Regions from separate parts of the Halobacillus seohaensis genome, predicted to be linked through region 1. Evidence: predicted binding sites of a transcription regulator. Region 1 holds the regulator's gene; each other region holds the start of a gene.
The links. Region 1 encodes Rex, which represses fermentation and respiration genes when NADH is low (regulators of the CRP and FNR family bind a similar motif). Its sites were predicted from a motif close to TTGTGAAATATTTCACAA; they were not measured.

Region 1 (3,286 bases):
TCACTATAATTACCAGTATATTTTTTGGATCCCTGATGAGCAATTTCGTATACTGTGTTAACAATTTTGTCTAAAAAGTAACGGTCGTGCGATACGATAACAACTGCTCCTTGATAACCTGATAGGTAACCTTCAAGCCAGGATAGGGTATCAATGTCTAAGTGGTTGGTCGGCTCATCGAGAATAAGTACGTCTGGCTTCGTTAATAGCAGCTTTCCGAGAGCTAAACGAGTTTTCTGACCACCACTTAATGAAGAAATAGGTGTACTCCAGTCGAAGTTATGAAAATTCAACCCATTTAAGACAGCCTTAATCTCGGCTTCATACTGATAGCCACCCGACAATTTGAAGTAATCTTGTTTATCATCATATGATTTCAACAGTTTCTGATAAGCTTCATAATCTTCTAAAAGGTCAGGGCTGGCCATATTTGCTTCCATTGAACGTAATTCCTTTTCAATGGCTTTCAAATGAGAGAACACATTCTCCATTTCATTCCAAATCGTATCGTTGGATTGGAGACCTGTATTTTGAGCTAAATAGCCCATGGTCACTTCTTTCGGTTTAAAAATATCACCGGTGTCATGAGCCATTTCACCTGCCATCATTTTAAGCAAGGTACTTTTTCCGGAACCGTTTCTGCCAACAATGGCAATCCGATCATTGTTTTGTACATCTAATTTAATATTTTCTAAAATTAACTCTGCGCCAAAGCGTTTCGTTAATTGATTTAATTGCATGAGAATCATGTCGTTTCACCCCAATAAAATAAGTGTATCTTATATACGATGAGAGTAGCAAGGAGAGGTACTCAAGATTGTGAATGATGTAACACTTTCCATTGATTTTTTGGTAAAATAGGAGTAATGTTTGTATAACTAACTGTAAAATTGGTAAAGGAGCAAGTACATGTCTGAATTTACTCATTTTAATCCCCAAGGTCGAGCTCGAATGGTCGATATCTCAGAGAAGGACGATACAGTTCGAACGGCTGTTGCAAGAACAAGTGTTGAAGTCAATGAAACAATTTATAATAAAATTACTAGCGGTGAAGTCGAAAAAGGTGATGTACTTGCTGTATCACAGGTTGCGGGAATTATGGCAGCGAAGAAAACGCCGGACTGGATTCCAATGTGTCACCCCCTACCGTTAAATGGGATCGATGTAACTTTTGATTGGGATCTTAGAAAAGGGTATGCTTTAACTATTCGTGTATCAGTGAAAACAAAAGGAAGCACGGGTGTTGAAATGGAAGCGTTAACCGGAGCATCGGCAACGGCGCTGACAGTTTACGACATGTGTAAAGCAGTAGATAAAGGAATTGTTATAGGCCCAACCTACCTCGAGGAAAAAACAGGAGGTAAAACGGGTGATTATCATAGAGAAGAAGGTCGATGAAAGGAGGTCTTAAAAAGATGGAAGCAGAACATTCAAAGATCCCACAAGCGACAGCCAAACGACTGCCACTGTACTATCGATTTATTAATAATCTACATAGCCAGGGAAAACTGCGAGTGTCTTCGAAAGAACTTAGTGATGCAGTGAAAGTCGACTCTGCAACAATACGTCGGGATTTCTCTTACTTTGGAGCGCTCGGAAAAAAAGGATACGGCTATAATGTAGAGTATTTGCTGTCTTTTTTTAGAAAAACATTAGATCACGATGAAACAACCAATGTAGCTCTTATCGGGGTAGGGAACTTAGGTACCGCCTTTTTAAATTATAACTTTATGAAAAATAATAATACGAAAATTGAAGTGGCCTTCGATGCAAGTGAGAAAAGGATCGGAGAACAGGTAGGTGGTGTGCCGATAAAGCATATTGATGATTTAGAAAAACATATGGAGAACATATCGGTTGCGATTTTAACGGTACCCGCCTCAGCTGCCCAAGGGATAGCGGACCGTCTTGTCGAAGCAGGAATTTCTGGTGTGCTTAATTTTACACCTGCCCGAATCACTGTTCCGACAAGTGTTCGTGTTCATCATATTGATTTAGCTGTGGAACTTCAGGCGCTTGTTTATTTCCTTAAGCATTATCCGTTAGATAACGATGAGGAAGAAGAGGACGACCATTAAGGTTGTCCTTTTTGGCGTTTTAAGGATTTTAATAAATGGGTATAGATAAGATGCTTTGAGTTTGGAAAGTGTGGAGGGACGAGAATGAGCAAGATACCTCAGAAATGGCTAGTCGTTCTATCTGTTCTATTTGGAACATTTACCGTCATTTTAAATAACAGTATGCTTAATCCGATCCTGCCAAGGTTTATTGACGTATTTGATTCAAATGCTGTTTCAGTTGGTTGGATTTTAACGATTTTTATGGTGTCAATGGGAATGACCATGCCGCTAACTGGTTATTTTGGTGATCGGTTTGGTAAAAAGAAAGTTTATCTTGTGGGATTGTGCTTATTCATTGTAGGTTCACTCTCTGGTTTACTATCTCAGACGTTAGCGATGGTAATTATTTCGCGAGCCATACAAGGGATGGCTGGTGGTTTAATGATGCCGATCGCAATGGCGCTAATATTTAATTCATTCCCTCAAAATGAAAGAGGGTTAGCTGTTGGAGTCTATGGTGTAGCTGCAATGGTAGCACCCGCCATTGGTCCAACTGTGGGAGGATTCATGATTCAGTTTTTTGACTGGCCGTGGCTATTCGCTTTTAATATCCCCTTTGGTCTTACGGGATTGCTCTTGTCGGCGAAATTTTTGGAGCCTACGGAAACGGACCCAACAAAACGATTTGATTACATCGGCTTTATGATCATTACGCTTGGTATCGGTTCGGTTTTGTTTGCTCTCGGACGGGGAAGAACCTTGGAGTTGTTAACCGACCCATTGAATATCACCTTGATTGCAGCAGGCCTTATGGCAATTATCGCCTTTGTACTTTATGAAAATCGACAGGAAGACCCGCTCCTTAATTTATCAGTGTTTAAGGTGCCCACCTATTCGGTTTCCATCGTGGTGACATCTGCGGCGTCAATTGGCTTGTTTTCGGGTATCTTTCTACTGCCATTACTTATTCAAAATGTGTATGGGTTAAATGAGGTGATGACTGGTCTTTTGTTCCTTCCAGCGGCAGCGGCAAGTGGTATTTTTATGTCGATAGGGGGAAGGATTTTAGATAAAAGAGGTCCTAAGTATGTTGTTCCGCCGGGTTTAGCTATTATGGCTGCAGCTACGGTTGGTCTAGGTATGCTGAAGTTATCGACACCTTATTGGCTCATTCTTGTGTTAAATACCATTCGTGGGTTAGGGATGGGTATGGGAAATATGCCGGC
Region 2 (3,286 bases), on a different contig from region 1:
GTTCTTCAATTAGTGATATAATGCACAGCTTTACTATGAAATAATTAACTTTATAGAATCATTTCCTCTTCCAGCTTCTCTTGATTGATAATGAAACAGCCTTCTTCTGATACTTTAAGCACATCTTTTTTTCTCAATTGAGTCAATGTGCGGCTAACGGTTTCTCTTGAAGTGCCGATCATATTGGCTAGTTCCTGGTTAGTAAATGTGCTAGTCAACTTAAAATCATCATTTCCATAGGGCTGACCATTGGTACGAGTTAACCTAATTAACAACATAATCACTTGTTCGAAGGTATTGTGTAAAATTTGTTCCTCTAATCGGTCTTGGAGGTCGATGATCTTACTTCCTAATACTCTAAATAGCTTTACGCATAACTCAGGCTGATTAACTAGAATTTGTTCAAATGAGTGGATAGGAACACAAATCAAACGGGATTTCTGCATGATCTCGGCATTTGCTGGATTTAGGCCGCCACGAAAGAACCCCGCATGTGGAAACATTTCTCCGGATTCTAGCACGGAAACAATCTGTTCTTTGCCATGGATATCTGTTTTATATATTTTCACTTTACCAGATTCAATGAAAAAGACTCTGTCCAATGGTTCATCTTGCATGAAGACAAAAGAACGGGCATTGTAAACTCTTGCGGATGAAATGTTAGCAATATGATCGATCTCATCATCAGAAAGTTCTTTGAACAAGGGCACTTTTTTTAAATTTTCCTGAATGATAGGGGTTTTTTTCAAAGTATTCACTTCGCTTTCTTTCTCATACTTTTTGGTATATAAACACATGCGGGTTCACTCTCTAGGTAGTCACCTGTAAGGGCGTAGGCTCTAGATCGTGAACCACCGCAAACGTGTCTGAATTCACAAACTCCACATTTTCCTTTAAAAAGGTCAGGATTCCGTAACTCTTTGAAAATGGATGAATGACGATAGATATCGGCAAGAGATTCTGTTCTTATATTTCCTGCCTTTATCGGCAGCAGTCCACTCGGATAAACATCGCCAAGGTGAGAAATAAAAACGAACCCATTGCCGTCATTTACCCCTTTAGGTGCTCGGCCAAGCCCGTCGAACGCAGCGGTTTTACCTGCATTCAATGCATCTTGATATTGGATGTGTTGTGTTTTTTCTTTATTATTTCGCATTTTGTCAGCAATCACTACACGTCGGTAATGTTGGGCTGCCGTTGTTTTAACATCAAAAGGAACCTGATGACTTAATTGGTTTAACCAGCGAAAAACCCTTTCGTGTTCAGCAGGGGAAATCATAGCAGAAGCTTTTCCTCGTCCTGTCGGAACTAAAAAGAAAACACTCCACAATACACAATTTAAAGATTCCACAAGCTCAGCCATCTCTTCTAGTACATTATAGTTATATCTTGAGACGACAGTATTAATTTGTAAAGGTAATTCTAAGTCGTGAAGATGGTCAATCGCATTCATAGTTAAATCAAACGACCCAGTAGTTCCTCGAAAGTGATCATGAATAGCTGCGGTAGGGCCATCCAGGCTGAAGGCCCATCGAGCCAATCCTATATCCTTCGCTTTTTGAATCTCTTCTTTTGTAACGTTAGGAGTAGCACTAGGAGTCATAGATACACGCAATCCCTTTTGAATCGCATAGGAGGCGATGTCATAAACGTCAGGTCTCATTAGTGGATCTCCGCCTGTAAAAACAAGCATAGGATGATCCATTTCGCAAATGGAGTCGATTAATTGTTTGCCTTCCTCAAAGTCTAGTTCAAGAGGATGGCGGTGATATTGGGCCTCAGCTCGACAATGTAGACAGTGTAGTTCGCACGCTCTTGTTAATTCCCAAATGACGATAAAGGGATTCTCATGGAAATCTCTACTATTCATATTCATTCCTCCAAATTTTTATATACATATTGTATATAAAAATTAACACTTAATAAGTGAAGTTCATCACATGTTCAGTCCGATCACCCTTTAGTGCTTTGGGTGAAGAGAAGAAAAAACAACTTCATTTAAAGTGTGTATATGTCCGCAAGAAAATGAATATAACCGCGATCACGCTTACCTTAAAGTTTATATTTTTTCATTTAATCTAAAGATTGTTATAAAGTAGGTTTTTGTTTAAAGTGTTATTTTTTATAATAGGGTCGTTATCTTTCTTTCATATCTTCTTTTAATAGACACCTTTCCCTATAAAACTATACAATATTAATAGAACAGAGTAACGAGGAGTGTAGACATGGCCCCTTTTAAAAAAGTGACCGAAGCTTCCTATTTAACAGCAGATCGCGCGTGGAGTTATCGAGCCATTTTGCGCTATTTTTATATACAGCACGAACGAATGCGTGAGTTCCTGTTTCCTGAGGAAATTCTCGCTTACTTAAGGGAGTTTGATGAGTTCAGAGATTTTTCTGAGGAACAGTTACACATTGATCTAGGTGCTTTAGTTAAATGGAATAATCTTATGGCACGGCAAGAAGTTGGCAAAGTTCGGACGGTTGAGGAGTTCAAGAAAAAGCGTTTTCGCTATCAATGTACGCCATATACGGTAGAGTTTGAACGTATGTTACAACAGCTTGAAGGAATGGGGGAGACTTTCGGTGGTTCCCTAGAGAAAACACAGTTTGAAAGATTGTACCAAACGCTCCTTACTATTGAAAAAACACTTGAAGCACAAGAAGATGAGAAGGCTGAAGAGTGTGCGCAGAAGTGGGATGATGTATTCACATATTTTCGAACCATTACGCAGAACACGTCGGATTATCTAGCCTATTTAAATAGTGAAGAAGTAGAGGAATAGATGCAAACTGAGGCTTTTCTAGTTTATAAAGATCAGTTTACAACTTATTTACGCGATTTTATCATCGCCTTACAACAAACAGCTGTTCAAATTCAAGAATTGCTAGGACGTATTAATGATGAAAAGTTGACAGGTTTCGTAAATAAAGTCGTTCATCACCAGGAGCAGACGTTCCGCTTTGAGAAGCAGTCTTTTGAGGACAAAGTTATTGATCAACTCGAAAAATGGCGAAGTCTAGAGGTGTGGTTTCTAGGTCATAATCAAGGTGAGAGTGAATATGAGATGTTGGAGGCTAGAACAAATGAATCGATTCGCCGAATTACACGAGTAGTTCAGCGACTTGGTGAGCGTCACCAACATTTCCACAGTCGGAAAAAGGATTACCTGTATTTAGCTGAGTGGTTTGATGGGATAGGATCGCTTGATGAAGCACACAAGTTGTCGTCGATCGTTTTTGGTGTATTCCATACTCGTCATTTTCATATTGACCATGTACCGAC
Region 3 (3,286 bases), on a different contig from region 1:
TAGTAGAACTTTATAACTATTATATTTGTCCCCTGTAACGGATTAGGATCTAAATTAAAAAACATCCCTACTTTTCAAAAGTAAAGATGTTTTCAGAAAAAATAACGATCACAGACCTTATACCTTTCCTTATTAGGGGGATGATGGTGTTTTATCTTTAGATGACTAAAAAATCAATTTTTCTCATTATTAGATTTGGATAACCTATTCGATTCAGTTACTAACGGTTCCGTTTATCTCGATGGGGTAAGAGAGGGAAAGCGAATCACTCTGCTGAGACATGGTGCCGTTCCAAACTTAATCCATTAATGGAAACCCAAAAAAAGACTATGATCCCCTGCCAAATGCAGAAACATAGTCTTTTCAAATTCTATCAATATGTGCGAACTGGCTCAAATCCATGGATAATAGCTAATAAAAGTCAATCCTTCAGCTTCTCAAGGGCAGGATTCATAGTCTCTTTTAACGTTTGAATACTGTGGTCAAATTTCTGCTGTTCTTCATCTGTTAACTCCATTTCTAAAATTTCACGAACTCCTTGTCGGTTAACGATCGTCGGCACCCCAGCATAGACGTCATGTCCACCATATTCTCCATTTAAATTCGCGCTAACAGTGAGAATGCTATTTTCATTTCCAAGAATGGCTTTTGTAACACGGACGAGACTCATAGCTATTCCGTAGTGGGTTGCACCTTTTTTCTGGATAATATGATAGGCTGCATCTCTCACATTTTCAAACAGATCCTTAAGGTCTTCAGCACGATAAGCATCCTTCATTTCTATATATTTAGAAATAGGTACACCGCCAATCGTTGCATGACTCCAAACAGGAAGCTCTGTATCTCCATGTTCGCCAATAATATATGCGTGGACATTTTGCGTAGCGACATTAAAGTAGTCACTTAGCATAAAGCGAAACCTTGCCGTATCTAAAGTGGTTCCACTGCCAATCACCCGTTCTTTAGGCAGTCCACTAAACACTTGGGTTGCTTGAGTTAATATATCCACAGGGTTTGTTGCAATTAAGAAAATCCCATCAAATCCACTCTTCATTACGTCGCCAACAATACCTTTAAATATTTTCATGTTTTTCTCAACGAGGTCTAAACGGGTTTCCCCTGGCTTTTGGTTTGCTCCTGCACAAATACAAACAATGTCAGCATCTACACAATCACTATAATCGCCATACCAAGTATTTGTTGAAGAAGGAGAGAAAGCTTTCCCATGATTTAAATCCATTGCATCACCAATTGCTTTTTCTTTATCTAAGTCAATAATCACTAATTCTTCGGTAACAGCTTGGTTTATTAACGCAAAGGCATAACTGCTACCTACAAGACCTGCTCCTATTAATACAACCCGATTAACTTTTTCTTTTCTAGGCGTTTTCATAGTGACCACTCCTATCAGTATGTTTGTGAATCACTTCACATTTATATTGTGCAACAATTCACAAACTTTATCAACCTTTTTTTGAAAAATCTCTCTGTTACATAAAATAATGGCGGGGCTATGGAACTAAAATCCCCATGAAAATGTTTCACGTGAAACATTTTTTTATAAGAAGGTACTCCATTTCTCCTATAGCGAAGCAAGAACGCCTAAATAAATACGACGAATCACTTTCATTGTTGAGCGACTTCCTATCTGATGACAAATTTCAAAGAAGGCATGGACCTGATTCAATTAGTATTTTCAGCAACCATTCCTTCAAGTTGACCACGACCATGTCTTCCACCATGGTAGCCTTGTTCTCTCAATTTAAAGTGGTTATGTACCCTCCATATGGCATGGGGGAAGGTCCCCCGACCCCATTCCTCTGTTTTCATTACGGAACCGTTCTTCACTCGGGAAAATACTTACATTAAGGTTTTACAAAGCATCAGCTACATATCCTCTACGATAATATATGTGGCCTTCACGGGACCATGCACTCCAACGATCAAATTCATCTCAATGTCAGCGCTGTTACTCGGTCCTGTGACAAAACTTACACACGACGACACAGGGTTTCCTTTCAATTCTTCTGAATGAATCAGATGGCCAGCTTGGGTCATACGCTGAACGAGTGTGTTTTTTGGAATAATAGCAATAAATGTCTCAGGTAACAGGCTAATCGAACGGCCATTGTAGCGATCGTTAAAGAGCGCCACGGTTCCCGATTCTGCAAGCGTTAGGTCGCTAAACACAATGCCCGCTCCTGCTTTTTCTGCAAAATTGACGTTCTGGCGTCCTTTATGTTCATCCCATATATGGACATCATATCCTTCTAGACCTAATTGCTTGTAAAACTTGCCCATACCACTTTCTAGATTACGAGGGCCACCTGCCGCTACTACCCGGTGTGCACTATACCCGTCAAGTACTGTATAAACGGTTTCTGGCAGTGTCTCAAGCGTTGCTTTTTCAATGCTTGTATGGATTACCTGGCACTGCTTTTCTAATACATCAACAAGTTCATCTGCTGTCGCGCCAGCTAGCACACGTTCCTGCGGTTTTACCGAATACGTTGGCGATTCGACCTGTGTGCGCCTTGGACGTCCAAGCTGCTCTGCTACCCCATCTAAAAAACTTTCGCGGTGGTGGATTGTCATTCTTTTGGCCTCCTCTTTTCTCGTTCTTTGTACCAGTTCCGGAAATTTTGCCGAGCAGGAGCCGGGAAATCTCGGGACGCTGTCCATCCCTTTAGCGGTCCTGGACCATTTTTGATGAAGTCATCCTCAGTCCATGGCTTAAGAGCCGTATGTGCCATTTTTGTACTCAGCTTGTAGGCAGCTGAAGTTGAAGCCCATTTAGCATAGCCTTTCATCATTATGCCCTCGGCTTTTGAACCCATGTTTTCTCGTTCCACAATAATTTCACGATGCCGAATCAAGTGTTCATGGAGTGGAATCTTCACTGGGCATGCCTCTGTACATGCGCCACACAATGTGGAAGCATATGGCAAGTCCTTGTGATCTTCATAACCATCAAGCAATGGAGTGAGCACAGCGCCAATTGGTCCCGGATAAATAGAGCCATATGAATGACCGCCGACGTGTCGATAAACTGGACACGCGTTTATACAAGCTGCACAACGAATGCAATGCAATGCGGATTGAAATTCCGTTCCGAGGATTTTCGAACGACCATTGTCAACGATAACCAGATGGAAGTCTTCTGGACCGTCCACTTCATCTTCTAGTCTCACACCCGTTAATGCGGTAATATAGCTTGTTAACTTTTGCCCCACTGCCGCACGGGTTAGCAAACTAACGACAACCTCAAGATCCTCCCATGTTGGGA

Region 2: the regulator Rex is predicted to act here: its motif matches at 1,925-1,942, upstream of ACFQIC_RS11855 (TIGR04053 family radical SAM/SPASM domain-containing protein).
Region 3: the regulator Rex is predicted to act here: its motif matches at 1,417-1,434, upstream of ACFQIC_RS18370 (L-lactate dehydrogenase).

The regions. Positions count from the first base shown of each region.
Region 1 is NZ_JBHSZV010000040.1:104,533-107,818, reverse strand. It holds gene ACFQIC_RS15660 (ABC-F family ATP-binding cassette domain-containing protein) at 1-749, opposite strand, end outside; gene moaC (cyclic pyranopterin monophosphate synthase MoaC) at 910-1,398, shown strand; gene ACFQIC_RS15650 (redox-sensing transcriptional repressor Rex) at 1,416-2,078, shown strand; gene ACFQIC_RS15645 (MDR family MFS transporter) at 2,163-3,286, shown strand, end outside.
Region 2 is NZ_JBHSZV010000029.1:34,099-37,384, forward strand. It holds gene ACFQIC_RS11850 (Crp/Fnr family transcriptional regulator) at 51-758, opposite strand; gene ACFQIC_RS11855 (TIGR04053 family radical SAM/SPASM domain-containing protein) at 755-1,870, opposite strand; partial or broken gene ACFQIC_RS11860 (TIGR02677 family protein) at 2,226-3,286, shown strand, end outside.
Region 3 is NZ_JBHSZV010000053.1:41,472-44,757, forward strand. It holds gene ACFQIC_RS18370 (L-lactate dehydrogenase) at 422-1,393, opposite strand; gene ACFQIC_RS18375 (LutC/YkgG family protein) at 1,888-2,595, opposite strand; gene ACFQIC_RS18380 (LutB/LldF family L-lactate oxidation iron-sulfur protein) at 2,592-3,286, opposite strand, start outside.